4 regions of the Cellvibrio sp. BR genome follow, and region 3 is predicted to be linked to each of the others. Evidence: predicted binding sites of a transcription regulator. Region 3 holds the regulator's gene; each other region holds the start of a gene.
What was found. Region 3 encodes FNR, which switches genes on or off when oxygen is low (the NO sensors DNR and NnrR bind a similar motif). Its sites were predicted from a motif close to TTGATNNNNATCAA; they were not measured.
Positions count from the first base shown of each region.

Region 1 (7,429 bases), on a different contig from region 3:
TCGCCGAGCTTTACTGCAATTCGATCAAAAAGAATATCGAGTCCAGTGTTATCAACCAAGTAAAAAAGTTTTTTCAAATACTCCTGGCTGGCTCCTGCGCTTACTGCAAAAGCTAGCCAAGTAAATGTTTCTTTATAAGTTGAAAATCCTAATCTCTCCCATTCAACCCTGTGCTTCTCTTCTTCTTTTGGCAGCAGATCTGCATAATGAAGTTGCATCTCTCTATATTTCAATAGATCGATAAGATAATTTTTTGACTTTTCTATTTTGTCACCACGGGAATAACAAAATTCTAATCTGTCCAATGTTATTTGACATAATCCTGCACTTGTTTTCATCGCGGCAAGTGGTTTAAGTGGATTTGTCGTATTGATGTATTCAATTTCTTCACTGATATACTCGTCAGTAAATTTAATCGCCTCATTGAAATACTCTTCGTTTCTCATTTTATCTCGCAGCATTAAGGCTCTCCTGTTGAATTGCTTTGTTTAAATGATGTTGGTTATGGGATTTTTTTAATTACAGTAGTGCCATCTGGTTTAACCCTTACAAGAAGTTTTTCTACTGTACCATCTCCACGCTTTAATCCCTGAGCGATAGCCTTTTGCTCCGATGGTGATAAACCAGCCTTTTCTAAACGCTTTCCCCCTGTAACCCATTTGTCGTCTAACTGCTTGGTACCATCCTTTAATTTGCCTAATTTTGCAGTATTGTATTTGGCTTCGGTAATTACATAGTCTGGTGGTGGATTTGGATGTTTGTATACACCATCAATACCTGTTTCACCTGGCTTATAAGTTCCATTTGTATTGCCTAAAGGTTGATAGCCATCGCTTACCATTTTTTCGTGTGCAGTTTTTTCGCCGAAGGCCGCTTTTTGATGAGCAGTTTTTGGTGAAGAAGTTTTTTTGCCTGGTGGTAGATCGGTATTTACAGTGTGTTTTTTATCAACACTGCCTGATATTTTCTTGCGCAATTTTTTGCGCTTCAATAATTTCCCTAAATTTCTAAATATCGAGCCAAGGCTTTTTAGTTTTCCGGCGTGGCGGATTTTGCTGGCGCCTTGGGCGACGTTGCCTATGCCGCCGGTGAACATGAGGAGCAGTGCGGTGAGGACGATTTCAAATACGCCGCCACCGGCGAATTCTGCCCATTCGATGCTGGATTGCGCACCGGCGTAATCTTTACCAAATTGGGTGAGCATGTCGAGCGATTCTTTGTCGTCGGCGATGAAGGCGGTGATTTCGTAGGCTTCGGCAAAGAGTTCTTTAAGGCGTTGTAGCCCTTCAGAGGATAAATGTTTGGCATCTATACCCAGAATGCGGGCGATGTCTTTTATCTCTTCGTCTTGCAGGTTTTTGGCAAGGCTTTGTTTCCATTGCGCAGAGGTAAGTGTGCCGTCGTAATAACTTTTGTAGCCTGCGTGTAGCAAATTGTTGAGCCGTTCCAGTGGACTCAAGTATTGCGCGACTTCGGCGGTTTTGACCACTACATCTTTAGCGAAGGTGACAAGGCCAACCGCGCCATTCCAAAAACCTTTGGTGTAGGCCCAGTAATGGCTACCCGCTTGTTGCAGTGCATTTTGTTGTGCGAGTTCTTTTTCGTGTTTGGCGGCTTCGGCTTTTTGTTCCGCAACTATCGAATCCAACACGGTTTTGATATTGGTGCGGGTTTGTTTGAGTTCGTCCTCCAGATCGTCTGACGCCAATTCAAATTCAACGGAACCCGGTGGCAAATTGCTGAGGCAGGCTTGGCCTTGGTCGTTGAGTTTGCCGGCCCAGGTCATGCCTTCACTGTCGGTTGCAAGAAAGCTGCCTTTTACCGGCTTGCCGTTGGCGTATTTGTATTCCACTTGAACCCAGTGTGGTCTGTCCGGGTCGGTGATACTGGTGACGGCTATGCCTTCGCCTAGTTGAGTCATGCTGAGGTCCTTTCTGGAATTACACAGATAGCAGCGCGATAGGCGCTATCGGAGGCGGTGCACACAAGGGCGGTGGTAGGTGTTGAGGGTTTAAGGCAGTTTAAGGCGGCGAGTGTGATCAGTGCGCCGCCGGTGGCTGCCCCCAAATCGCCGTAACAATCGGCGGGGTGTTCGTGTTTGAAATTGATGAGTCTGTGGCTTGAGCGGGTCATGGCGACGCCGAATTCTTTTGCCCAATAGTGCTCGCCGTTCATACTGCTGAACACTGTGCTGATGGAGAGATGTTCCGGTAGCTGCGACAGGGCGGCTTTTACTGCTGTGTCCAGGCCTTTGCCTTGAGAGGGCAGTTCACTGTAAATATGTCCCGGTTCTTCGCCAAAACCGGGTTGGCTCAGGGTGATGCGATAACCCTTGTCGGTCATGGCCAGCGCGGGGTTGTTGGTTAGCAATAAAAAGGCAATGCCTTCGCCGGGCACAAAGGTGTCGGCTCTGCCGTGAGGGCTTTCGGATTTGAGGCGCCCATCGCGTTCCAATGCGTGCAACCAATTGCTGTGTTGGCAGCTATCGACGCCGCCAATCAGGATTTGCTCGAAGTGCCCGCCCTGTAGGTAGTGTTGCGCCAGTCGGATGGCTTCCAGCATGCCGGTGCGCCCGGTGCAGAGGATGCGACTGGCGCTGTAAAGGATAGGCAGTTCCGCCTGCGTGCGCAGCAGGGAGAGAAATTGGTTGGGTAATTGATTGTCCACACCGGGGTAGTTTTCCGGCCCGGCCATAATTAGTGGAATGGGGGCGCCCTGGTGTCCGGCAAGTATATCGAGCGCGCCAGTGCTGGCCATTTGTAACAGGCGTTCGTCGCGAAAGCTTAGGTCTGTGTCTTCCAGATCTTCGGCCAAGGGCAACAGTGCGCCGTCTGGAATGAGGGACAGCGTAATTTGGTGATGATCTGCGGTGTGGTAATTCGCCGACTTATAAGTGTTGATGCCTGCGCGATAAGCGTAAAAATTACTGAGAGAGTTGGGGCCAGCAGCGGTAATAAGGTGGGTCTTGGCAATATAGGTGGTGTGCACGCGACTAATCTCCCTGTTAGGTCGCGGTGGATGCTAGCGATTCCTTTCGCGTAAAAAAACCTACTGGTGCAAACTTTTTGTGATCGCCATCAATAATATTTCAACTGCGTCGCCTTGCCATGGAATACGCGATAGGCAAAGAAGGTGTAGCCGAGGATGGTGGGCAACACAATTATCACGCCGAACAAAATAAACATGAGTGACTCGGGGGCGCTGGCGGCTTGCCAGATGTCCATTTGGTTGGGTACAACGTAAGGATAAAAACTGTAGGCCAAGCCGATAAAACTTAACAGGAAAATCATCGCGGCGGCGACAAAAGGAATCCAGCAGCCGACATCATTCGCGTAGGGTGCGCGGCGTAAATAGCGGTCGGCAATAAAAAATAAAAGAAAACAAAATACCGGAATTACCCACAATACAATTACCAGCGGTGTGCCAAACCATTTATCAAAAATGGTATTGCTCACTAATGGATTAACGATGGATACCGCGATAATGCCGAGTGCCATCAACCATGCGCAGCGGCGTGCCCACCAGGCGGCGCGTTTTTGTAAATCACCTTCGGTTTTCATTACCAGCCACGCCGCGCCGATAAAGGTGTAACCCGCTGTTACGCAAATTGCACTGAGTGCGGCAAATAAATGCGCGGCGATGGTGTCTTCAAAACCCATGACAAAAAGGCCGAGCATATAACCCTGCGCCAGAGTGGCGAGTAATGAGCCTGCTTGAAAAACCCGATCCCACAAACGTTTATGGTCTTCCGGCGCTTTGGCGCGAAAGTCGAATGCCACTCCGCGCAATATCAACCCGGCAAGCATTACGGTGACGGGCAAATATAAATTCAACAAAATCGTGCTGTGCGCGCTGGGGAAGGCAATTAATAAAAGACCTATACCTAATACCAGCCAGGTTTCGTTGGCGTCCCAAAACGGGCCGATACTTGCGATCATGGTATCGCGCTGTTCTTCGGAATCGTTTGGCAATAAAATCCCGACGCCTAAATCGTAGCCATCAAGAATCGCATAAATAAATAATGCGAGCCCCATCAAGCCAATAAAAATAACGGGCAACCAAAATGCTTCGCCGGACAAGGTGCTGATATCGGTCATACTATTTTCCTCACAGATTTTCTTCGACGAGTTTTTCTTGCAGCGTTTCAATTTCTTGCGGACGATCCACCAACACCGATTTTCTCGCCATCACAAATAATGTGCGGATATAAGCAAACAGCAGTACTACGTAAAGCGTTAAATAAATGGCCAGCGAGGTGCCGACATTCGTGGCGGGTGTGCTGGTGACCGCGTCGGCTGTTTTTAATACACCGGTCACTAACCAGGGTTGGCGACCAATTTCTGTGACGTACCAGCCTGCCAGCGTGGCCAACCAACCGGAGAAAGTCATGCCGACAAATACTTTCAGTAAGAGCGGCGGAATTTCCTGCTTGCGCCAATAACAATAACAGCCCCACCAGGAAACGAGCAGCATGAGTACACCTATGCCCACCATCATGCGAAAGCCATAAAACAGCGGTGCAACCGGTGGGTGTGCATCAGGAAATTCATTTAAACCTTTTAATTCGCCGTCCATTTTGTGGGTGAGAATCAAGCTCGCCATGTTGGGAATTTCAAGCGCGTATTTGTTGGATTGGGTTTCCTTATCGGGAATCGCAAATAGCACCAAAGGCGCGCCCTTTTCGGTATGCCATACTGCTTCCATCGCCGCAATTTTTGCCGGTTGATGTTCCAGTGTATTTAGTCCGTGTAAATCACCCAGAAAAATTTGCATAGGAATTAATAGCGCTGCCGCAATAGTGGCCGTTTTTAAGGCAAGGCGCGGTGCGGGTTTGTGATCGCCTTTTAAAATGCGATAAGCAGAAATACCCGCAATTAAAAATGCAGCGGTTAAACCTGATGCGATCAGCATGTGCGATAAACGGTAGGGCATGGATGGATTAAAAATAATTTCCCACCAATCCAGTGGAAAGGCTTTGCCATCACGCATTTCAAAACCGACCGGCGTTTGCATCCAGGAGTTCAGGGCGATAATCCAAAACGCTGACATGCTGGTGCCAAAGGCGACTAAAAATGTGGCAAGGGTATGAATGCGGTTGGAGACGCGATCAATACCAAACAACATAATGCCGAGGAAAGTGGCCTCCAGAAAAAATGCGGTCAGTACTTCGTAGCCGAGCAGCGGGCCTGCAATATTGCCCACGGTTTCCATATAACCCGGCCAATTAGTGCCGAATTGAAAACTCATGGTAATGCCGCTCACTACACCCAGTGCAAAACTCAGGGCAAATACTTTTACCCAAAAGCGATAGGCGCGCATCCATACTTCGTCGCCACTGAAGTTGTAGCGCACTTTGAAATAAAACAAAAACCAACACAGCGCGATGGTGATGGTGGGAAATAAGATGTGAAAGGAAATATTTGCCGCGAATTGAATGCGGGAGAGCATAAGCGTTTCGAGCATGACGGGTACCTCGGTCAATTATTTCGTGGATTCTTTTTTGCCACCCAATAAACGGTCTTTCATATCGAGCACTTTGCCAATACTGCTACCAAGCTTGAGCAGCTTGCCGAGGTTGGCGGAATCGAGCCGTTGAATTTCCTGCGTCCAGAGCGTGATCATTTCGATCAACTCGTGCATTTCACGCATACGCTGTTGTGCGTATTCTTCGTCGGCATTGGCGGGTTTTTCGATCAGCAAATTGCGCAGGGTTGAGAGTGTCGGATCAATCTCACGCTTGCGACGCTGTTCGATCAAGGTCTTGGCGATGTCCCAGACATCGCCCGGCGCGGAATAAAATTCTTTGCGCTCACCGGGGCGATGCTGCAGTTTCACCAGCTCCCACGACATTAATTCTTTTAAACCCATGCTGACATTGGAGCGGGAAATACCCAGTGCCTCGGTCATATCGTCGGCGCATAGGGGTTCTTTGCTCAAGACTAACAGGGCATACATCTGCCCGACTGTGCGGTTGATCCCCCAGCGGCTCCCCATTTCACCAAAATGGAGGATGCAGGATTGGATCATCGGGGTGAGGGTAATAGACATTTGCGAGATTCCTGTAATTTCAGTAATTACTGAAATTACAGGAATCATTGATTTGGGTCAAGATGAAAAGCACTTCATTGTGCGTTTGCGGAACTGGTGTAATTGCGAAGCTTGTGTAATCGAGGAGCTAGGGCAATGTGGATTCTTTAGGCGGCGGCTATTGCCCCCACTTCATTTCGCCCATGATGACTTTTGCACTTAAACCCAAAATGCTGTCGCCACCAATAGTGGGGTAGCTGGTTTTCATCTTGGCAATCAATTCAGCGGAATTGATTGAGGATTTGGCGGCGGCCTCAAAGTCCTTAATGTAGTTGCGGGTAAAGTTAACGGCATCAAGAGTCATTGGTTTGTCGCCCAGCATGTGGCCTGCAATGACGGTTTCCGGTTGTAATTTTTCAATTGTATCGAGCGTTTTGTACCACTTCTGACGCGACTCGGGCGTTTGGGTATCCGCTAAAAAAACATGCATGTTGTTAAATACCACTACACCACCCAACATGGTTTTGCTGGAGGGAATCCACACAAAAGTATGTTTGGGATCGTGGCCATCAATACCGACTATTTGTACTTTTTCACCATCAATCATCAATGTGTCGCCTTGCAGCACCTCCGGTACAACCAGTGTTTGCGGTGCATTTTCTTTGAGGATCGGCCCCCAATAAGCCTTTTTCGGCTCCATGGATGCTTTGATATAGGCTTGGGTATTTGCCGTGGAAACTACCTTGGCATTGGGGTAGGCGGCGGTGATGACATCCAGGCCAAAATAATAATCAGGGTCACCATGGCTGATATAAATAGTCGTTAATGTTTTACCGGATTTTTTGATCAGCTCAACAACCGACTGCGCATCATTCCGCTGGAACTGGGCGTCAACCAAAATGGCTTCCTTGGGGCCGGTAATTAATACCGAACTCACCGGGAACATGCTTTTTTCCTGAGGATTAAAGAGGGTGGTTTCCAATGTTGCACTGAGTGCCTGTGCGGCGCCAGTCACCATGGCAAAGAATGCACCTGCCTTAATTAATGTTGATGAAATTTTCATAGTAGCCTCTAAAAATTGGGTTGGTAGGTTTGTCCTGGAGGTGGACTTTAGGCTGATCAGGTCGCGTGAAAAATAGGCTATGATCTAAATCATCTTTCGCTTAAACAGAACAATACTATGCAACTTGATCGATTAAGGCGGATGGCGCTATTTGCGATGGTGGTGCGCCACGGTTCCTTTTCCTCCGCATCGCGCGCGTTGGATTTGGCAACCTCAGTGCTGAGTTCCGCCGTCAGCCAGCTTGAAGAAGAGCTGGGTGTGCGCCTGCTAAACCGCACCACGCGCAGCCTGTCGCTCACCGAGGCGGGACAGCTGTACCATGAGAAATGCGTGGAGATG
Region 1 is NZ_JH668200.1:1,174,936-1,182,364, forward strand. It holds gene O59_RS04920 (PoNe immunity protein domain-containing protein) at 1-461, opposite strand, end outside; gene O59_RS21965 (hypothetical protein) at 503-1,921, opposite strand; gene O59_RS04930 (beta-ketoacyl synthase N-terminal-like domain-containing protein) at 1,918-2,988, opposite strand; gene O59_RS04935 (cytochrome d ubiquinol oxidase subunit II) at 3,078-4,097, opposite strand; gene O59_RS04940 (cytochrome ubiquinol oxidase subunit I) at 4,108-5,463, opposite strand; gene O59_RS04945 (GbsR/MarR family transcriptional regulator) at 5,482-6,042, opposite strand; gene O59_RS04950 (MBL fold metallo-hydrolase) at 6,206-7,090, opposite strand; gene O59_RS04955 (LysR family transcriptional regulator) at 7,208-7,429, shown strand, end outside.
Region 1: O59_RS04945 (GbsR/MarR family transcriptional regulator) is a predicted target of FNR. The motif match lies at 6,096-6,109, and genes of this name have one in related genera.

Region 2 (7,429 bases), on a different contig from region 3:
TTTCAAACGTAATAAAATGCGCGGGGATGCCCTGGCGAATTACCCGCTGGATAATTTCATTGGCGAGGTTGAATTCCGCGAGGGATTTGGCCGAGAGGTTAATGGCCACCGGAATATATTGCCCGTGCTCCCACCAGTTATTCATGTCCTGCAGTATTTGCTCTAGCAGCGACAGGGTTAAATCGCCAATCAGCCCATGCTCCTCCGCCAGCGGAATAAACAAACTGGGTGGAATCCAATCGCCTTGGGCATTTTTCCAGCGCGCAAGCGCCTCCACACCGGCGACCTGCATGGTGTTTAAATCCAGCTTGGGCTGGTAAAACACTTGAATATTGGCGCGCTCCAGCGCTTGTTTCAGCTGGGCCAGATCGGGCGCCAAGGCGTTTTTGGTATCCGTGCCGGGCGCCGCAGTGGCAGCGCTGTAGCTACTCAGGGCATCGGCTAAATCGGCGGGGTTAATCGGTTTACGGAAGGCACCGAGCAGGGTAATGCCCAGCGCTTCGGCCATAGTGGCAACGGCGCTAATCAGCACTTCATCGGAACTGCTGGCGAGAATCACCGCCGGTTTATGGGCAAAGGTAGCAATTTGTTGCAGCACTTCTATGCCATCCATGACCGGCATTTCCAGATCCAGCATCATCACCGCAGGCGGTTGGGCGATGCTGGCTAAATGTTCCAGCGCCACCTTGCCGTTCGCCGCTTCAATCACTTGGCTAATGCCAAACGCACTCAAGCACAAATGCGCGCTGTAGCGGTGCATGCTGCTGTCGTCCACCACCATTACCCCACGCTGGTGTAAATCTGCGTGCAGATCGGCTACCGGGCTGAGGTTGATGGATGAGTGCAAAGAAATCATACAAGGCTTCTCGTGATTAAACCGCCAGTTAGCTGGCGATGCGGCCAAACGCAGCGCTGTGCGGAGCAAGCTCTGCGCGCTGCAGGCTAAACGCGGCGCGCTGGGAATTAGTTTCCGCACGCTCGACGTGGTTTTTATTAACAGTAATAGGTTTGCGATAAATAGAGGGGCGCAGTGTATCCACTGGCACCTGTAAACCCTGCAAGCTTTCGCAGTGCCCCAGAATTAACCATCCACCGGGGCGCAGTGCTTGCAACACATTATTCAGTACTTGTTGTTTGGTCGGGTTATCAAAATAAATCAGCACATTGCGCAAAAAAATCACATCGAACTTTTCCTGCTCGGAACGCGGGTGCAGCAAATTGTGCAATTCAAAATTCAGCGGCGCGCGCAGCGAGGGAACAACAGCCAACATACCGTCATATTCGCCAATGCCACGGCGACAAAAACGCTTTAAATAATCTGCCGGCATATGGTTGATGCGCTCGGCACGATACACACCCTGACGCGCGTGTTCCAGCACCTTGCGCGAAATATCGGTAGCCAAAATAGTCCAGTTGCTGGTGCCCAAACAATCCGCCAGCACCATCGCAATACTGTATGGCTCTTCGCCGGTGGAGGCAGCGGCGCACCAAACACGCATGGTGCCGCTACCTTGGCGGGGAATTATCTCGTTGCGCAAAAAATCAAAATGCGCAGGTTCGCGGAAGAAATAGGTTTCATTGGTGGTGAGCAAATCGAGCATGATGTCGCGCTCATCCGCACCTTCGGGGCGAGCAATAAAATTGACGTAGGCGTCGTAGTTGGTGAACCCATAAATCGCCAAACGACGCCACAAACGACCTGTCACCAACGCGGTTTTATCCGGGCCAATCACAATGCCTGCCGTGCGATAGACAAACTCGCGGATCTTACCCAAGGCAGAGGCGCTGATGTCGTTGTGGAAATTCATCTATTCAAACTATCCAAAGTAAAAGGGTGAGCCAATTGTTATGACTAGCAGTGGTTCACAGTGTGATGGTTAGGCAAAAAAGACGTGAGAGTAAAAATACTCAGGTGCTGTGAGGGGAAACCCCTAGAAACCACCAAACAACCCGTATTGCCACTTCCCTTTTTCTGGCTTTGGCACCAACCTCGTTACTTATTGATAAGTGACAAAGTTGGTATCAGAGCATAATTTGCTTTTTAATAACATGGACGAAGTCCGCAAGTGCACGGGAGACCAGAGGAATACCGGAGGGTATATAGTGCACACTGTCTACACTTGCATGGCACCCGGAAAAACTACGGCAGGTATTGGGAATACCATTGACTAAGTTAAATAGTTACTATAGATATAATTTCTTAAAAAAACTAAGAACGAAAAACCAAAAAAACAGGATTTTTAAAATGGAGAATTACAAAAAAATGCTAATAACTATTATTGGTATCGGAGTATTTTTGTTGATAACTGCTTGCTCATTTCCTGGAAACAAATCCAAAATAAAACAACTGCCAGAGCTGGCAAACATTAACACAAAACAACACCATGAAATTCAATCCATCAGCGGCTATCCTGAATCAACACTTTTTCATGTTAAAACTAACAATACCTATATAATAAGCACCCGGCTACGCACTTATGGGTCATTTAATTGGCGACATTATTGGCGAATTTCAGCCAAGGGAGAGCTACTTGAATCGTTTGCCATTGAAGGGCTACATGATTTCACACTCGCTGGAGTTTTATTTAATAAAACTAGCTATATAGACTGGCCTCTAACTGGCGACACACATGAAAAAAAATACCATCAGATAATCAATGGCAACAATATTGACGAAAACACACTGAAAAACTATTTTTCAGAAAGCGAGGACATACTGTGGAATAAAGTATATACAAATAATGACGCCAGAGAGGAATACCATTTATACCTAAAAAAACAAAACCAATGGACTCTAATAATTTCTGATAAAGCTTTATTCGATAAACTGCAGTCGAATTGGCCGTCGATACGCCAACTATCTGCAAAAAACTCCAATCAAGACGAGTCTGTTAGTAACGCTAATCACAAATTACCTGCAACAAAAAAAACCTATTCACAGCAACCCTTAACCACCTTGGATTGGACAGAGGTAGAATTCACTCTCGCCCAACCTACCTTTGGGCCAGTTAATTACAAAGGTTTTAAAAGTGAATACAGTGTAAAACCATCGTTTATGTCACAAAGCGGCTGGACTGGCAGAATCGGAAAGGGTGCTCTTCAGGTTTTATTTGATAATCAGGTTTACGACTTTAAAACGTATATGCGTGAAACGACTCCTGTACACAGTGAATACTCACCAAAAATGCACATATATCACTCTCCTCCAAGTGAAGCACTGACTCCTTTTTTACTTTTGCAACTTAACGCAGCGGGATCAGGAATCGACCGTGACGATAGTGAAGCTGGAATCTATATTCTTCGCAAAGTAAATTCATTCAATTCAAACGACCAATCACCCATCAGCCAGATACAATTTAAAGATTTCCAGATAGCACCTGTAATACGCTGGGTAACTGACACAAATGGATACAGGGAAGATTGGCCTAATAAATTTTCAGCAAAAGATGTGAAATTACCCAAGTCACTAAAAAAATTACCAGCCTATATAGATTTCTATTTTTCACCACCACAATCAATCATAAAAAATTCAACAATCAATTTGATTATTAACGATAAAACCTGGAAATGGGAAAATTCAGCTTCTATTTATGCGACCCTCTACTTTGATCAAAGAGAAATGACAGATGCCATTAGAGAATTGGGGAGCAATAATCTAACGCTTAGCATCAAATCAGAGTTGCAAGAACAATCCATAAAATTAATTATGGCAATTGAGTCCACTGAACGATCCATTCACTTGAAAAAAGCTACGCTGGTTTCAAAATCAAGTGAAAGTTAAAATTTAAAAAAAATAATAAAATTGAGCTGTCATATTGCCGAATAAAAAATATTTACCGCTCACCGCCCAAAAATCACAATAAAATCCCGCATCAATTCCATCGCGGAATTCACGCGCAATTTTTCCATAATGCGCGCGCGGTGATTTTCTACCGTGCGCACACTCAAATTGAGTTTTGCGGCTATGTCTTTGCTGGATAGACCGGCGAGAACTTCGTGCAGAACTTCTTGCTCTTTGGGTGTGAGAAGGGCGATGCGCGCTTCGCGGGCGGCGAGTTGTAGGCGCTGTTGGTGTAACTCGCGGCTGAGGGCGAGTGCGGCTTGTAGTTTTTCCAGAAATTGATGGCCTTGAATGGGTTTTTCGACAAAATCGAAGGCGCCTTGTTTCATCGCTTCCACTGCGGCGCTGACTTCGGCGTAGCCGGTGACGATAATCAGCGGTGGCGGTACCGGGTAGCGCGCTTGCAAGGTTTTGTGTAGCTGCAGGCCGCTCACGCCGGGCATGCGCATATCGGAAATCACACATTCGCAGGGGCGCGGGCTGTAGGCCTGCAAAAATGCCTCGGCGCTGTTAAAACACAGGGGTTGCACCCCAATCGGCTCAATAATGCCGCTCATCAGCTCCAGCGTGATGCTGTCATCGTCGATAAGGTAGGCGGTAGCAAACGCAGCGGTATTCATGTCACTCCTTAGGGATAAACGGCTGGCCGTATTATGGTGCTTCTCATGCCAGAATAGCTGTAAGTGAGTGTAGCAGAGGGCAGCGGATTTCACGGCCAGCGCTTGTATTCGCCGGTCATCTCCGTTAAAAAGCCGCCTCGCAATCTGCGCGCCGCCACTGGATACATTTGCCCCTGAGTTATTTATGAACAGACCTCTCACCCCCGAATACCTGCAGCGTTTTGGTGGCCTGGGCCGACTTTACGGCCAAGCCGCCCTGCCCGCGCTAACGAATGCACATTTTGCAGTGATTGGTTTGGGCGGTGTGGGCACCTGGGTAGCGGAAGCATTGGCGCGTTCAGGGGTGGGCGAACTGACGCTGATTGAAATGGATGAGGTTTGTATCACCAATACCAACCGCCAATCCCACGCGCTGCAATCCACCATTGGCCAATCCAAAAATCAGGTGATTAGCGAACGCCTGCGCGATATCAACCCCGAATTAATTATTCATTCGGTGGAAGATTTTATCGACGATCAAAATATGAAAGCGCTGATTGGCAAACACCACCATGTAGTGATTGATGCGATTGACGCCGCGCATTTAAAAGCGCGACTGGTGGCTTATTGTTTGGCGATAAAAGTGCGCCTTATCACCATTGGTTCCTCGGGAGGCAAACGCAGCCCGCAAGCGGTCACGGTGGATGATTTGGGCCGCAGTATTAGCGACCCGATGCTCGGCAAAGTGCGCACGCAGCTGTATCGCCACCACAATTTTGCGCGCGATAAAAATCGCAAATTTCGCGTGGATGCAGTGTATTCCACCGAACAGATGATTTACCCCAAACCCGACGGCTCGGTGTGTATGGATAAACAAGCATTGGCCGATGGTGTCAAGCTGGATTGTGCCGGCGGTTTTGGCTCCAGCATGATGGTTACCGCCAGTTTTGGACTGGCGGCGGCGAATCGCGCCATTGAGCGTTATTTAACAAAAGTGCTGTAAAAAACTAAGCGCCATTTAAAAAACAGAAACTGTTTAAAAACAACGTTTAATTTCATTTAGTTTTTAAAACCCTTCAAAACTTGATTTCCATCAAGTAGTGCGCGCCATTTTGTTGCACTCCTCACCAATTAAACTAGGCTGAAGACCGGAGTTAGTAATAACCCTTGGAGAAAGCCAATGCAGGACCTGCCCATCGCTGAAGAGTGCGCAGAAAATAGCGCCGAAGACGCCCAACGCAATCAACAACAAAAACAAAAAAAACGCGAATGGCGCTTATTCATTTTTATCATCGTTTTCCTCTTTCCTATTCTGACCGTGGCACTTGTCAGTGCGATGGGGTTTTCTATTTGGTTTTATCAACTTATCGCCGGGCCACCAGGTGCAGGCTAATGAAATAATTTGGCAGAGAGAAATGTTATGCAGAGCAAAATAATTGCTACCGAATTATTAAACGCACCGCCCACACACTTGCATATCGCCAGCTTTATTGCCCACGTGCGCCCCGAAAAAATGGCAGCACTTAAAGTCTGGTTAACCGACCTGCAACAAATGGAAATTCACGCTGAAAATGAACAGGGCAAATTAGTGCTGGTGACCGAGAGCAATAACGAGCAGCAGATTTTGCACTTACTCGATGAACTGCGCGCGCAAGCCGGTGTGCTTAATGCCGCGCTGGTGTATCACGAACAAATTGACCTGGATGAATTAGCCGCCGAGGAACAGCTTTGATGAACATCACCCGCCGCTTATTTGCTAAAGCCAACGCCGCTGCAGTTGCCGCCGCCGCGATTGGTTTACCGCTACCCGCCAGCGCGAGTAATTTAATTACCAATCGCGAACTCACCAACCTTAAATGGAACAAAGCGCCCTGCCGTTTTTGCGGCACTGGCTGCGGGGTGATGGTGGCCACCAAAGACAACCGCGTGGTTGCCACCCACGGCGATGTGAAAGCCGAAGTGAACCGCGGCTTGAATTGTGCGAAGGGTTATTTCCTTTCCAAAATCATGTACGGCAGCGACCGTTTGCAACAGCCCATGCTGCGCATGACGAACGGCGAGTACGATAAAAATGGCGAGTTCACACCCATCACCTGGGCACAAGCCTTTGCGATTATGGCGGACAAAGCCAAAACCGCCCTGCGCGATCACGGCCCCGAAAGTGTGGCCATGTTTGGCTCCGGCCAATGGACTATTTGGGAAGCCTATGCCGCGAGCAAATTGATGAAAGCTGGTTTGCGCACCAACAACCTCGACCCGAATGCACGCCACTGTATGGCGTCCGCCGTGGCCGGTTTTATGCGCACCTTTGGCATGGACGAACCCATGGGCTGCTACGACGATTTTGAAGCCGCCGACGCCTTTGTGCTATGGGGTTCCAACATGGCGGAGATGCACCCGATTTTGTGGAGCCGCATCACCGACCGGCGCATGTCCTTCCCGCATGTGCAGGTGGCGGTGTTATCGCCCTATGAAACACGCAGTTTTGAATTGGCCGATGTGCCGCTGATTTTTAAACCGCAAACCGATTTAATTATTCTGAATTACATCGCCAATCACATTATTCAAAGCGGCAAGGTGAATCAGGAATTTGTGAAAAATCACACTCGTTTTGCCAAAGGGCAAGACGATATTGGCTACGGCCTGCGCCCGGAAGACGAACGCCAAAAAAGCGCCAAAGGTGCCGACAAAGCCAATACCTGGAGCGATATTACCTTTGACGATTTTGCCGACTACGTAAAACCCTACACTCTTGAACACACCGCCAAAGAAACCGGTGTGGGCAAAGATCACTTGCTGCGTTTGGCAGAGATTTACGCTGACCCAAAAATCAAAGTCATGTCGCTGTGGACCATGGGTTTTAACCAGCATACGCGCGGTGTATGGGCCAATAACATGGTGTACAACCTGCATTTGCTCACCGGCAAAATTGCTGAACCGGGCAACAGCCCTTTCTCGCTTACCGGTCAGCCATCGGCCTGCGGCTCGG
Region 2 is NZ_JH668203.1:531,564-538,992, forward strand. It holds gene O59_RS15445 (EAL domain-containing protein) at 1-856, opposite strand, end outside; gene O59_RS15450 (protein-glutamate O-methyltransferase CheR) at 885-1,808, opposite strand; gene O59_RS15455 (hypothetical protein) at 2,246-3,781, shown strand; gene O59_RS15460 (response regulator transcription factor) at 3,841-4,461, opposite strand; gene O59_RS15465 (ThiF family adenylyltransferase) at 4,646-5,443, shown strand; gene O59_RS15470 (periplasmic nitrate reductase, NapE protein) at 5,621-5,833, shown strand; gene O59_RS15475 (chaperone NapD) at 5,861-6,172, shown strand; gene napA (nitrate reductase catalytic subunit NapA) at 6,172-7,429, shown strand, end outside.
Region 2: O59_RS15470 (periplasmic nitrate reductase, NapE protein) is a predicted target of FNR. The motif match lies at 5,524-5,537, and genes of this name have one in related genera.

Region 3 (7,429 bases):
TTGCTAGCCAGTTATTCATGAATTCAGCTAAATCAGTTTTAAATCCAGATAATAAATAGAGGGGTAACTTAATGGGAGTTACCTGAATCCTTAGGGGGTGGGGAGGTTGAAAGACCTAAAAATGCTTCCAGATCTTGTTCCAGAGTGCGATCAGCGGCGCGGCGTTCGGTGGATTTGCGGCGTTTGCGGTGGTAAAGGTCGAGCGGCAGGTATTTGCAGGGGTCGCGGTCTAGGCGGCGATCATTACCTTTACGACGATCGATAAAAAATCGGTAACCGCTCATGATGAATCCCATTTACCTAGGTGGATGGTGATTACTCTGTAAGAAAGTGGCGACTAGTTGCTCCAAGTCAACATAGTGTAGGTCTTTGCCGTTAGAATGCGCGTAAAATTTTGTACCCTGTGGTGACCTTATGAAACCTGTTGAAAATCGTATCCTGACCAAGCTAGCGGCAGAGTTTCAACCTGTGCATCTGGAAGTGATTAACGAAAGCCATATGCATTCGGTGCCTCCTGGTTCAGAAACCCATTTCAAAGTTGTACTCGCGGCGGCCGCATTTGCAGGTAAGCGTCAGGTACAGCGCCACCAAGCTATTTATGCTTGCCTTGCCGAAGAGCTGCAAAATGGTGTTCACGCTTTGGCGCTGCACACGTTCAGCCCGGATGAGTGGTTGGCAAGTGCAGTGGTTCCGGCGTCACCCCAATGTCTTGGTGGCAGTAAACACGACCATTAATAATACTGGCTGTACAAAAAACAAGCGCCTATAATGCGCGCCCAGTAATCTGTGAAGGTTTATCTAGCCTAGTTTCAGGTTTAATTTTTACGTTTAACCCTACGTTTAACCCCACATTGTTAAGTGCTATCTATGAGTCAGATTGTTGTTGCCGCCCTCTATAAGTTCGTCAAATTACCCGATTATGAAACGCTGGTACCGCGCCTCAAGACTTTCTGTGACGAGCAGGGCATTAAAGGGACGCTATTGCTGGCGGAAGAGGGTATCAACGGTACTGTCTCAGGTACTCGTGAAGCGATAGATGCCTTGCGCGCATTTCTGGATGCTGATGGTCGTTTTGATAACCTCAGTTATAAAGAGTCATTTTATGACGAGCAGCCTTTCTACCGTATGAAGGTCAAACTCAAAAAAGAAATCGTAACCATGGGTGTGAACGGTATCGATCCACAACAAATCGTGGGCACCTATGTGAAACCCAAAGATTGGAATGCGTTGATCAGCGACCCGGATGTGGTAGTGATTGATACCCGCAACTCTTATGAGTATGAAATCGGTACCTTTGAGCGCGCGATTGATCCCAAAACCGAAACTTTCCGCGAGTTCCCGGCTTACGTGGCAGAGAATCTTGACCCAAGCAAACATAAAAAAGTCGCCATGTTTTGCACCGGTGGTATCCGCTGCGAAAAATCAACGGCCTACATGAAAGAGCAGGGGTTTGAAGAGGTTTATCACCTGGAAGGCGGCATCCTTAAATATCTGGAGGAGGTGCCGGAAGAGGAGAGCCTGTGGCGTGGTGAATGTTTTGTGTTTGATAACCGCGTGGCCGTCAATCACAAATTAGAAAAAGGCATTTACGACCAGTGCCATGGTTGCCGTTATCCCATTACCGAAGAAGACAAACAGTCAGAGCGCTATATGTTGGGTGTGTGCTGCCCGCGCTGTTTTGACAAACTCACTGAGGAACAAAAAACGCGTTTTTCCGAGCGTCAAAAGCAAATCGAGTTGGCCAAACAGCGCAATCAAGCGCACATAGGTGTGTTGCCACCCGAGCGTCAATTGCGTCGGGCGCAAAAACTGGAGTTGCGCGAAGAACAGCGCCGCAAATCAGCGGCGGCTGAAAATGCTGCTGCAGTAAATGGTTAAGCAAATAAGTTTGTACTTAGCTGGGGTGCTTGAGGTGGCCCCGCTAAATAGCCAATAGCTATTTTGTCACATAAATAGTTTATGATTTAATGCAGGTTCCGTTAATCATCATCAGTGGTAGTTATGAATTTTGAGGATTGGGTGGCCGATATGGCTGCCGGCACAGCGACACATACGAGTGGTTTTAGTATTCGTATCGAAGGAAACCCCAAGGACCCGAGTGATGTTTATCCCGGCAAATTTCCAGAGGGTATTAGTTTTGTCGATCAGGCAAGGCTCTTGCGATCTGGCCTGGAGTTTCTGGCAAAAGCCAGCGGCAGCGCGCCCAAGTCCTGGCATTCCAGCCCGGTAGCCGATGCTAAATCCGAAGCGATAAAAGCGCGGGAAGAGCTGGCCAAGCATTTTGCAGAGCGTCCCGACAAACCTGAACGGCCAGTGCTCTCGTTGAAAAAGAAATCCTGATCGCGGGTTCCAGCACACAATAAAAAACCGGCCATGTGCCGGTTTTTTTATTGCGGTGGTTGTGTCGATTTTATCGCTTACTTAAAGCAAGCCGCGGCGTTGCAGTTCAAGGTAGTGTGCATCCACATTTTTAAACAGCTCATCAAATTTTTGCCCTGCCGGTGCAGTAACCAACTCCAGGCTTTCCACTTCCGCACGGGGGCGCATCATGATTTTGTGCAGCTCTTCAGCAGTGCCATTCAGCGATGCAAGAATTTTTTCCGTGCTTTCTTTATCGCGGAAAATACGGCCTTGCTCAGTCAATTGCAGATAGTTATCGCACTCTTGTAGCCAGTCTTTGCGTTGCAAAATAAAGTTGCGGATATTCTTTGCTCCGCCGCGATGTGCCGTTGGCAATTGTTTTTCGCGATAGGTTTGCAAGCTCTTGCGCCCATGCAGTAAAAAATCCATCCCGGTAGTTTTGCAATATTTCTGGTTGAGGTAGCTGGCAAACTTAATATTATTTGCCGCTTCGGCCTTGGCGCGCTTACAGGTTTCGTCGCAAGCGAGGCTGAATGGTGAAAAACAAATAAGGGTGATGATCAAAAATATCTTCTTCATAGGGTTCGCCATTATTAAAGTTATTGGAAAGCTAAACAGCAGATACGTGATATAAATCACTTTTTAAGAAACGTCAAGTATTGTAAATAAAATAGCCCTTACTAATTACTTATAGATCTAAGCCTAGGCCAACCCGCAAAAAATACAAATAATTACCCCTTAGCCTCACTATCAGGGGTGATACTTAATTCAGAAGGTCAAGAGATGGTTGGCACGGGAGAAACATAATAGGCGTGGGGAAAATCAGATGATGGGCATGCAAGATCGCACCAGTAGTGATAAACCACTGGTGCGATTGAAACATTAACCGAAGAAACCCATCGGGCTTTTGGTGATGGCGACACTGATGATGTAAGCGAATACTACGAGTGCGTCAATCCATAGTATTTTTTGCACCAGGGGTTTGCTAACTTTAAAGGCACCTACACCCAGAATAATAAAAACAACCAAACCAATAATTTTTGCCATCAACCATGGTTGTTCACCTGGTTTCATGCCCAAATGTACCGCGAGCACAATACCCGAGACCAACATAATGGTGTTGATAATGTGGGGGGCAATTTTCAGCAGTTTTTTATGCAACATGGATGAATTCATAAATAACAAAACACCACGCACTAAAAAAATGAGCAGCGAAAGTACAACAAAAGTTAAATGCAAATGTTTAAGGGCTAAGTACACGGGGGGTTCCTTTTTTGTTTATGTGAAAATTATTGAAATTGTTGGTAATAAACTCAGGTGTCCGGGCTGAGCGCTTTACCTACCAGTGCGAGCATGCTGTCACTCAGTGGTAATTTCAGTGCGGCGTCATGGCCCGTGGGTGACATTTTGTTCCAGGTCTTGCGGATAATATCAATCAGTTTTACTTCATCGTGTTTGCTAGCAAAGTCTTCTAAATAAAATTCAATAAACACCAGGCAAATCACATCTTCCAGTGTTTGTACTTCTTCATCGCGCTTTAAACTGCGTTTAAGCAGCAAGTCTTTTACGCGAGAGATGATTGTTTCGTCGTAACCCTGTGCGGCCATAATTTCACCGGCGATATCGCCGTGCATTTGCGCTAAATCCAGACGCCACTTTTTATAGCCGCTACGATCCATTGGGTAGTCAGAGCGCGGAATCTTCCAGCGACAAATATGCTGGCTGCGTGTCGCGAGCTGTAACGCTTCGGATGCATCGGGGCAAAAACGTGACAGCTGTGCACTCATACGTTGGGCATAAATCCATTCTTTGGCAACGGTTTTGCCTTCTACTATTTCGCTATTCGGGTCTTGCAGGTTGGCGGCATCAAATGCGGCGAGGGTGTCTTGCAAACGCTGGTTGCTGATCATTGTAGGTGCTCGTGGTTTATTGCAGGTGCTTGCAGTGGTTAGCAGTGGCCATCGCCATTGGCGATATTGCGCAGCAACTCCATGTTAGTGATGAGGACTTCTTTTTTATCCACAGAAATCACCTCCTGTTTTTGCAAGCGAGTAAAAATACGGCTGACTGTTTCAATGGTCAGGCCCAAATAATTGCCAATATCGGTGCGCGACATAGGTAAGCGGAAGGCATTGGCCGATAGCTGGCGGCGGCTATTGCGGCTGGAAATACTTAGCAGTAGGGCGGCAATGCGCTCTTCGGCGCTGCTTTTGCTCAGCAGGGTAATAATTTGCTGATCCTGGGTAATTTCGCGGCTCATCAATTGAAAAAAGTGACGTTGCAGATTAGGGATTTGCAAGCTCAATTCTTCCATGCGATTAAACGGAATTTCGCACACCGATGCGGTTTCTAATGCGATTACTGAATTGGTGTAGCGATTGTCGGCAATACCATCCATGCCGACTACCTCGCCGGGCAAATAAAACCCGGTGACTTGTTCTTCACCGTTATCACTCAGGGTCAGTGCTTTTACTGCACCCGAACGAATGGCATACACCGAGTGAAAGTGGTCATTAGCGCGATAGAGATAATCGCCTTTTTGTAGCGGTTTACCGCGTTGGATAATGCCGTTCAGGCGGTCGATATCTTCAATGTGCAGGCTGATAGGCAGGCAAATAGTATTTAAACGGCAATTGCCGCAGCTGACGCGCTTATCGTGAGGGCAGCTTGAATCCTGGGTTTTTACAATGTTCTGATTAGCTGTCATGGGTCCACCACCTCGAATATAAGACTATGGCAGGAAAACTCCGCGCCAACAGTATGATGAGTGATTGTTGCAGCTTTAACGGGGGCGGTAAATAGTTGATTTAGCTCAAATGTCTGGATAAATTTAATACGGCGGGAGATGTCGTGGAGTAGTGCTACCTTATAACTAAAAAGCCATAATCTTTGTCAAATCACCCTCTTTACTTGCAGCGGGCCGAATAATATATTGGCCCAGCTGGCCAGTTAGCAGCATTATTTATGGTAAGTCACATCGTTGTACTAGCAGTGAATCTCTTAGCACCTCGTTTTGTTTTTCATAAGTAAGATCTGAATCCGCCAGCGCAATCCCACTTGGGGTATTCATTTTTATTTAAAGAAACATCGAGGTTTATTATGGCTAGAAGCACTGGTACCGTTAAATGGTTCAACGAGTCTAAAGGTTTTGGTTTTATCGCTAGCGAGGCCGGCCAGGACGTATTTGTTCACTACAGCGCAATCAGCGGTTCAGGTTTCAAAACCCTGGCTGAAGGCCAGCGTGTAGAGTTCGACGTAAAACCAGGTCAAAAAGGCCCACAAGCCGAGAACGTAATTGGTTTGTAATTCGCCGCGCTTGCGCATTTGAGCAAGCAGTAATAGGAAGCTGCCCGGTTTAATCCCGGGCGGCTTTTTTTTTGATGGGATTTTTGTTTGTGATGGGAATAGCAATGTGGTGAATGCGAGTTAATTCGCCACCACAACGCGGTTGCGTCCTGCTTCTTTCGCGCGGTACAGCGCCTGATCCGCCCGCGCGAGCCATGCGTTAAAAGAGGTATCCTGCGCAGAAAAAATAGCTACACCCAAGCTAATCGTTGCGCGGAGTTCTTTGGTCTCGTGATAAGCCGCAGTTGTCGCAATGCGATTGCGCATCCGCTCGGCAAATTGCAGTGCACCTTCTGCGTCGGTTTGCGGCAGTACAATCACAAATTCTTCGCCACCATAACGGCTGGCGATATCCATCCCGCGCGCTTCCGCTTGTATCGCCTGCGCAATATTACGGATCACCGCATCACCCGCGGCGTGACCATAATGATCATTAATATTCTTAAAATGGTCGATATCTAATATCACCAGCGCGCCACCGCTGCCCATACGGCTGGCGCGGAGCCATTCACTGCTCAAGCGTTCATCCATAGTGCGACGATTGAGCAGACCGGTAAGACCATCAGTTTGGGCAAGGCACTCCAGGCTTTCGTTGGCACTGTGCAGATCACTTAATAATTCATTGGTTGAGCGTTGCCAGCGGGTAAACAGTTGGTAACCAAAAAATGCGATAAATAAAATAATCATCGCGAATACCCAAAAAAATACCCAAGTGGTCTGCTGCAGAATCATGATGGCATTACTCACTTCAGCACTCATGGAGCTGCTGCTAGTGATAAGCGCGCGATCCAACTGATTGCTCGCTAACTGAATCGTAGCCGCACCGTACACCAGTACACCGATGGTAATTGCCCCCAGCAGGCGCAATACCGAGCGCCGTACATTGCCGCTGGCAAGGCGTAAATAGGCAGGGTGATGTTGTTGCCAGCGCGCAATTTTGGGCCACAAGAGCGCGAGCAATGGGCCCACAATAAATACACTTTGCAAAAATGCGCCCAGCCACCAACCCTGCCAAATTGCCAGCAGGGCAGTGCGATCAATGTGGTTGGTATAACACCAAATGAGTGCGCCGCTGGAGCTAAAAATGCTCGCCACAAAACTCAGCTGGATATAAAACAATAATGAATTGGAGTCGCGTAAGTTTTTATTCGCTGGAATCGCTTGATAGCCAACCGCCAGAATCGCAAAACCCAATGGGTTCGCGCAGGCAAAAATGATCGCCCAATGCCATGGCATGCCCGAGTAAAGCGCCAGTGAAAGCGTGGATAAATAAGCAGGAATTGCCCCCCAGCGCCAACCGCAGGTGAGGGTGAGGAATAAACAAATAATCAGGGTAGGGTAAACGGTGATATAAACTGTGACACCGCCAAAATCCAGCGGTATACCCGACCAACTTTTTATTACCGATAGCAACCCGAGCGCGATACTTGCCAGCACCAGCGCAAACCAGCCACCAAAAATAATGGTCTTATCCCGACGGCTGCCAACCCGCCAGAGTTTGGTCGGGGAAAGTGCCCGGTAATGATTCAAACTGTCCAAAAAAAGTCTCCAGCTTTTAATTCTCCAGTAGCAACTGTCCAATTGCTATCTAACCTGCTGTGAAGTATAGGGTTTCTTTTTTGTGGCGCGATAATTTTTGTTTTCTATTGGTTGACGAGGAAGTGATTGCAGGTAAAGTGAGGGTGTTCTTGGTGTAATGCCCTGTAATGGTTGTGTTTATCAG
Region 3 is NZ_JH668201.1:981,333-988,761, reverse strand. It holds gene O59_RS09495 (hypothetical protein) at 69-284, opposite strand; gene O59_RS09490 (BolA family transcriptional regulator) at 415-735, shown strand; gene O59_RS09485 (rhodanese-related sulfurtransferase) at 868-1,878, shown strand; gene O59_RS09480 (hypothetical protein) at 2,002-2,340, shown strand; gene O59_RS09475 (hypothetical protein) at 2,422-2,940, opposite strand; gene O59_RS09470 (SirB2 family protein) at 3,244-3,621, opposite strand; gene O59_RS09465 (DUF4202 domain-containing protein) at 3,675-4,271, opposite strand; gene fnr (fumarate/nitrate reduction transcriptional regulator Fnr) at 4,310-5,068, opposite strand; gene O59_RS09455 (cold-shock protein) at 5,461-5,667, shown strand; gene O59_RS09450 (GGDEF domain-containing protein) at 5,788-7,245, opposite strand.

Region 4 (7,429 bases), on a different contig from region 3:
TGGGGTGGCTGTGGCGCGTGGTTTTTTCGCCAGCACACCCGTGCCCTGATTGCCGAGTTGCGCCATCGCCAGCAAAAAGACCGGCCTCTGGTGGCCTACCAACAGCTTTCGGTAGAGCCGCAGCGCGATAAGGATACCGATGCAATTTTGCGTTTTCTGGCAACCGAATACGCCAATGCCGAGTTGAGCCTGGATGTGATGGTGAACCGCATTGGGGTGAGCCGCACCAAAATTAATGACATCCTCAAGGCGGAGTTGGGTTATACCTTTACCGGTTATTTAAACAAATTGCGCCTCACCGAAGCGGCGCGTCTGCTCGCGGAGAAAGAGGAGGTGAATATCGCCGAGATTGCTTATCTGGTGGGTTATAACAACGTATCCTATTTCAATAAGTTGTTTAAAGAGGAATACGGTTGCACACCCAAGACCTTCAAGAGCCTGTGCAATAAGTAATCATTGCTGTCTGTCCGCTAGCTAATTTGTCAGCTAAAACTTCAATAAAAACGAAAAAAACTTCAACTTTTGACAATTTGAAGGCTTTTTCGGAAAAGCGTTACTGATATCTCCTTGTTTTTAATAGGCTTGTTCACACACGCAGACACCTTGGTCGGCAGTGACCATCGGCTGTGAACCCCTACTAAAAATAAGCATCGAGATATAGGTCATGAGAGTAATAAACGTGTTCGCCATGTTGGCAAGGATGTCACCGTCGTCTGCCTGTGGCAGCGGCTCATCCTCAGCGCACCCAACCTCCAGTACCAATACCCTTGCCTTCGCACTCGCCCTGTCCTTTGCCCAACCCAGATCGGTTGCGCTGAGTTCCAGCCTTGCCAGTTGATTGATGGTTGCGCAGTAACCACCCCCGGCGCTCATATCGCGTAAGTCCGGTAACTTTTTAGCCCTCTTTGCCAGTGTCCATTTCGTGCGTGGACACTGGCTTTTTTATTTATCTCCCCTCCGTTTTGTTCTCCCTATTCTTCGCGCCCTGTTCAGGGGGCAATTTTAAGTTTGTCTTAAGTTTACTTGGCTAAATTCGCTCGGATCAGTTGTGTCAAAACGAGTTTGCATAAGTAGATGAATAAGATGAATAAAAAGCATTGGCTGTCGTTTGGGTGTGTTACTGGCCCCTATGTGTATCTGTTCCGCATGGCTTTCCTTGGATTGGTTCTGCTCAGCGTGAGCCGCATGCTGTTAGCCTTGTGGCAAAGCGAGCGGGTAATGGCGACTGGTCTGCTGGCTGACATTCTGCTTCAAGGTGTACGTGCCGATATTATTTTACTTTCCCTCTGGTGTGTTCCTGCCGTGCTGTTGCTGCCGTTCTTATCCTATTGGCGCCGGCTGTGGTTCCCGTTCACTTTTTATTGGGCCTGGCTCGGGCTGGCGCTGATAGTGTTTATCGAGTTGGCCACACCGGCGTTTTTATTGCAGTTTGATGCGCGCCCCAATCGTTTATTTATTGAATATCTCCGCTACCCCAAAGAAGTTTTTTTAACCTTATTATTTGGTTTTACTACGGCATTTATTGCGGGCACCTCGCTAACGGTTTTGCTCGGTGCGCTGCTGTATAAAGTATTGCGTGTGCGTGAATCCCACGTAGCGCTTTGGTCGCTGCGTAAAAATATAGTTGTGTGGCCATTGGTGGTGCTGGCGTTATTGATGGGGGTGCGTTCCACCACCGATCATCGCCCGGCAAACCCGGCTTTTTTTGCGATTACGGGCGATGCCATGGTGAATTCGCTGGTGATTAATTCCGGCTATTCGGTGCTCTATGCCATTTACAATATGAAGCACGAAGCGCGCTCCAGTGAAATGTATGGCAAGTTATCAACTGCCGACATGTTGTCGCGCAGTTTGGATTGGCCCTGGTTAAAAAATTATGAATTTACCGACAAACAATATCCGACCTTTCATTACCAGCGCGCGTTAAATTCACCTGCCAAACCACTCAATGTGGTCATTGTGTTGCAGGAGAGCATGGGCGCAACCTTTGTGGGGGCGCTCGGCGGTGTGGGGGTGACTCCCGAGTTGGATAAATTGGCCGATGAAGGTATTTGGTTTGAGCGGCTTTATGCCACCGGCACCCGTTCGGTGCGCGGCATAGAAGCAGTAGTGGCAGGTTATCCGCCCACACCCGCGCAGAGTGTGGTGAAACTTTCCAAAAGCCAGCGTAATTTCACCACGCTTGCCTCGGTGCTGAAAGCCGCCGGTTATACCACGCAATTCATTTATGGCGGTGAAGCGCACTTCGATAATATGCGCAGCTTTTTTACCGGCAATGGTTTTAGTCAGATTGTGGATCTACACCAAATTAATGATCCGGTGTTTGTGGGTAGCTGGGGCGCCAGCGATGAAGATTTATTCACTACCGCCCATCAACAATTAACCCGGTTACATCAAACCGGGCAACCATTTTTCTCGCTGATTTTTACCTCCAGCAATCACGAACCGTTTGAATTTCCCGACGGTCGAATCGCCTTGCACGAAGAGCCCAAGGCTGTGGTGAATAATGCGGTGAAGTATGCCGACTGGGCCATGGGGCAATTTTTTGCCAAGGCCAAACAAAGTGAATACTGGCAAGACACAGTATTTCTTATTGTTGCGGATCACGATAACCGGGTGTACGGCAATAATTTAATTCCGGTGGAAAAATTCCATATTCCCGGGCTAATTTTGGGGGGCAGTGTTAAGCCAAAACGTATTAGCGAACTGGCGAGTCAAATCGATTTGGCGCCCACGCTGTTATCGCTTATGGGCGTATCCAGTTGTCACACCATGATTGGGCGGGATTTTATTGCCGACCCCAACAGCCCCGGTCGCGCACTCCTGCAGTTTGACGATTATTTTGCGTTAATGGAGCCAGAAAAAATCACTCTGTTAAAACCGGATTCCAGTGCCGTCATCGCCCAGTACAACGAAACAAACGAGACACTGACGCTGCTGCGCCCCGCGCAAGCGGAAGAACAATACAAAGCGCTGGCGCAGGTGCAATTGCCTTCCTATTTATACCGCGAACAAAAATATGGACAGGGTCAGCGCTGTGCCCCCATGGCGGCTAAGGCGGATTAATTATTTCACATTGACTACGCGCACCTCATCGCCACTGCGAATGGCTGCCTTTGTCAGGAAGCGCCTATGCAGAGGGGCTAGAGCTGATCAGATTCTGGTTTGGCGGGGGCGGCCTTGGTGAAGTGGGATTTAAACGCGATGATCAAACCGGAAATCGCCACTATGAACATGCCAATCAGGCTGGTGCCGTCGGGGATGGTACCGAAAATCAGCCAACCCATTAGCCCCGCCCAGAGTAGTTGCAGATAGGTCATAGGTGCCAGCACCGAGGCGGGTGCATGGCGATAGGCGAGGGTGAAGAGATAGTGGCCCAAGCCGCCGGTTAGCCCCATGCTGAGCAAGAGAACCAGTTCCATAGTGCTGGGCGTTTTGTCCTCCCAGTACCAGGGCAGGGCGAGGCCGAAAATGATGGAGCCAATCAATGCAGTGTAAAACAGCAGGGCGATGGCTTTTTCGGTGCTGGCGAGTAGGCGTGACAGCAACTGATAGGTCGCGTTGGAGCAGGCGGCCATCAGCGCAAAAAATACCCCCAGTGCATCCAATCCGCCGCCCGGGCGGGCAATCAGTAATACCCCGACAAACCCGGTCACTATCGCCGCCCAGCCCCAGCCGCCAATCCGTTCGCTCAGCAGTGAGCCTGCCAATAACGCAACCAAGGTGGGGGCGAGGAAGTTGATCGCCGTGGTTTCAGCCAAGGGCATACGCTGCAGCGCCATGCCCATGCACAGCGATGAAAGTGTGAGCGCCAGGCCGCGCAAAATCACCAACCCGGTGCGCTGGGTTTTAACCAGTTGGGTGGAGTGGCGCGGTGCGAGAATAATCAGCATCACCGAGCAATGCACCAGGTAGCGCATGGCCACCACAAAGGGCACGTTGTAATGGCTGGTCAGGTATTTGGTGATGCTGTCCATGCAGGTGAAGAGAAAGAGTGCGGCGGCGGCGAGCAGGAAGCCCTTGAGGATGTTGTGCGGCAAGTGTGAATGTTGTGGCTGCGTAGCGGTCGTCCGGGTTGCCTCCAGTGTGGACGGAGACGTCGGAGACTGTCCGTTAGGGGAATCGCTCATTGCTCGTTATCCAATCGCCGCACAAAAATAAGTCGGATTAATAATAGCAGCAATGGCGGTGACCCGGCAGGGGCTGCCGGGTAAAAATCCCGCTTCAGCCGATGCGGGGGCGGGTGAGAATAGGCCAATACAACAGCAGAAACAGGGCAAATGCGAGCGTCCAGCCACTCGCGGCGAGCATCAGGCCAAAGGAGTAATTGATCCACCCCAGCGCGGCCAGAACGCGACTCAAGGCGGCAATACTGATGGCGAGATAAATAATCACCCCAAAGGTGGGCAGGGTTAATGCCCTGCCGGTATGGCCGAGAGCGACGCGGGTCATCACCCCGAGAATCAGGGTGCCCATGGCGCCAACTCCCAGTGCGTGCTGCCAGACGGAGGGCGCTACCAGGTTGAGTGCAGCCATGCCTTTGAGCATTAGGCCCGCAATAATCCAGGCGTAACCCAGGTGCAGAATCCACAGCAGTGGCTCGGCGCGCGTTAACCAGCCAGACCAACTCCAGAGGCGCCAGGCGTTGGCGGCCGCGGCCGCGAGAATCACCAATGCGGCTACTGTCCCTGAACCCAGCCAGACATCAACCGGAATAACCGCTGCGCTGAGTATCAGGGTGATGGCGTCGGTGCGGTTGGAGGATTTCACCGCGCCCTCATTGCCGCCGCGCTGGCGCAGCCAATTGCGGCTGAAGGCGGGAATAATGCGCCCACCAATCACAATCATTATCAGGGTGATAAGCCCAAACGCCAGTTGCTCCCCCTGCACCAGCCATGCGGTTTTGCCGGTCAAAAAGCCCCAGTGCATGGCCAGGTTGCCCATGCCGAGCAGGAGCAATATCGCCACCAATACGAGGTTGCGTTGGTTGCCGTGGCGCAGCAAAAGTTGCAGTAAATAAAGCGCCAGAATGGGCAGGAACAAGCCATCAATCAGCATCGTGGTGCCTGCCGGTAACCAGCTTGCATTCCATAGGCTAAGGCGCCCGGCGAGCCAGAGCCCGACCAGTGCCAGCAACTTGTCACCCTTGAGTGGTGGTGCCCCCGTCCAGTTGCATACGGCGGTGAGGATGAACCCGGCAATCGCGGCGCTGGTGAATCCATAGAGCATTTCGTGGCTGTGCCAGTGTAGCGATGTCCAGCCCAGCGGCAGGGGAATGCCGCCAAACAAGTAGCTCATCCAGGCGATAACAACGGCAATGCCATAGAGCGCGGTAGCGAGGAAAAACACCCGGAAAGGATAGGAAAATGTGGCCGAAACAGAACTATTAGTCAAAGTGGTTATCCGCAGTTATTTAATCAATGATGAAAAGCAGGTTGTTTTCCAGCGCTATGTGCAGGCGCAGTTGCATGGTGAAGTTTTGCAGTTCCGTGATGAAGAGAGTCAGTGCCTGATCGGAATTTTCCTCCAGCAACTCCTGGCAGAGGTTGTCCATCGCCTGCAGCAGGGATGCCTGACTGTCGTGATTGTGATGCAGGATTGCCAGCGAGCAAAAACTGTCGAAATCTACCGGTTTAAGCAGTGCGGGGAAAATACGCTGCTCCTCGTGTTGCATATGCGGGAATAAATCCTCTTGTAGTTGTTGTATGAGTAATTGCAGTTGTTCCAGTTGGCGGGACTGGGCTGAGCCTTGCAACTGCTGCACGCACGCCAGCAGCAAGGGTAATTGCGCAAAATGTGCCTGGTGGAACTCGCGGCAAATATAGTGAATCAACTGCGATTTGGGGCGCTGTTGCCAGTCGTCAAGGTAGCGCTGGTTGGCCAAACTCTGCAGCGTATCTTGCAGGCGCAACCGGTAGCTGCGCGATGGGTTGTGAACGGCGCCGTGCAGTGCAAGATCGCACAAGTGGAAGCCTGCCGTCTCCGGTTGCAGCAAGCCGGCCGGACGCAGCAGTGCCGCCGTAGCCTCTACTTTTTTGGCCCAGTCGGTAAAACTCCAGGAGTACATATTCATAGGCCACCTCTGCGCAAGGTTGGGGTCGGGTGGGCAATCTACTGCAGACTATCGATTTATAAGCAGTTTGCTGAGCAAACCAAGGCGTTGAATACCCAGTCTAGGTAAATGCGCCGGGGTGATATTGATTTGCATCAAGCTGATGCAGCGCAATCGCGAGAAAGTAAAAGGGGCGCAAGTGCGCCCCCTGTTGGCAGATCCTGATGTGAAGTTTAGAAGCGAATCGTGCCTTGAATGGCCACACTCTTCGGACGTTCATAGAAGGCGTAATAACCTGAACCAGTACCGCGGGTCACGGTGGAGGCCACGGGCAAACCATTGGCATAGGGCACAATAGACTCATCCGTCAGGTTCTTGCCTATCAATGCCAGTTCCCAATTGTCCGAGTCGCCACTGAGTGCAATACGGGCATTGATCTTGGTATAGGCGTCCTGCTGGAAGCGCGGGTCAAGTGATGGTGTGGTCAGGTATTCATCGCTGTAAATCAGGTCGAGCGTATTGACCAGTTTCAAGCCATTGCTGAAGTTGATGGTGTAATCCGCACCGATATTGCCTTGGTATTCTGGCGTGAATTCACGGCGCTGTCCTGTCGCATCACAGGCTCCGTCACCGATTGGTGCAATGTTATCTGCCTGACCAAAGTAGCACTGGGAATTGGGGAAGTCAGTGTATTCAAAGTCGATATAAGCCATACCGCCGCGCAGCATCAGGTTATCGATTATCGCCCAGCGTCCGTCAGCTTCAAGGCCTTGCACCACCGCCTGGCCGGCGTTGGTCACGTTGAAACTCAGGCTGCCATCAAACTGGCTGGTTTGCATGTCTTCAAATTCGGAGCGGAACGCGGCAAGGTTTAGCTCTGCTGCGCCATCAGCCAATACAAACTTGGCGCCAACTTCAAAGTTTTCGACCTTTTCCTCATCAAATTCCCAAGTACCTTCAATGGCCGGATAAATGCCATCCAGTTCATTAGGCGCGGCGTTAGCGCGCACATCGAAACCACCCGATTTAAAGCCAGTGGTGTAGCTCGCGTACACCATATCGGAGCCCCAAAAATCATGCTGCAAGGTAATAAGCGGGGTGAAACCGGACTCGTCGCGCTCGCCACTAACGGAGTGAGGGTCGATTTTGAACTGGCTCCAGATAATGTTGTAAGTATCGCTCGGGCTGCCCTGGGGTAACACGGCGCCACTGTTGCTGACGTGATACTGGGTGCGGCTCGCCTCTTTGGTTTCTTCGGTGTAGCGCGCGCCCACTATCACCCGCGACAGATCGGTGAAGTTCCAGGTAGCTTGCGCAAAAATGGCGGCTAAATCTGTGTCTTGTTCAAACGAGCGGTTGGATGAAGCACCGCGCAAT
Region 4 is NZ_JH668207.1:8,570-15,998, forward strand. It holds gene O59_RS19115 (AraC family transcriptional regulator) at 1-453, shown strand, start outside; gene O59_RS19120 (hypothetical protein) at 574-873, opposite strand; gene O59_RS19125 (LTA synthase family protein) at 1,084-3,066, shown strand; gene O59_RS19130 (DMT family transporter) at 3,144-4,130, opposite strand; gene O59_RS19135 (NnrS family protein) at 4,225-5,394, opposite strand; gene O59_RS19140 (hemerythrin domain-containing protein) at 5,414-6,073, opposite strand; gene O59_RS19145 (TonB-dependent receptor) at 6,286-7,429, opposite strand, start outside.
Region 4: O59_RS19140 (hemerythrin domain-containing protein) is a predicted target of FNR. The motif match lies at 6,198-6,211, and genes of this name have one in related genera.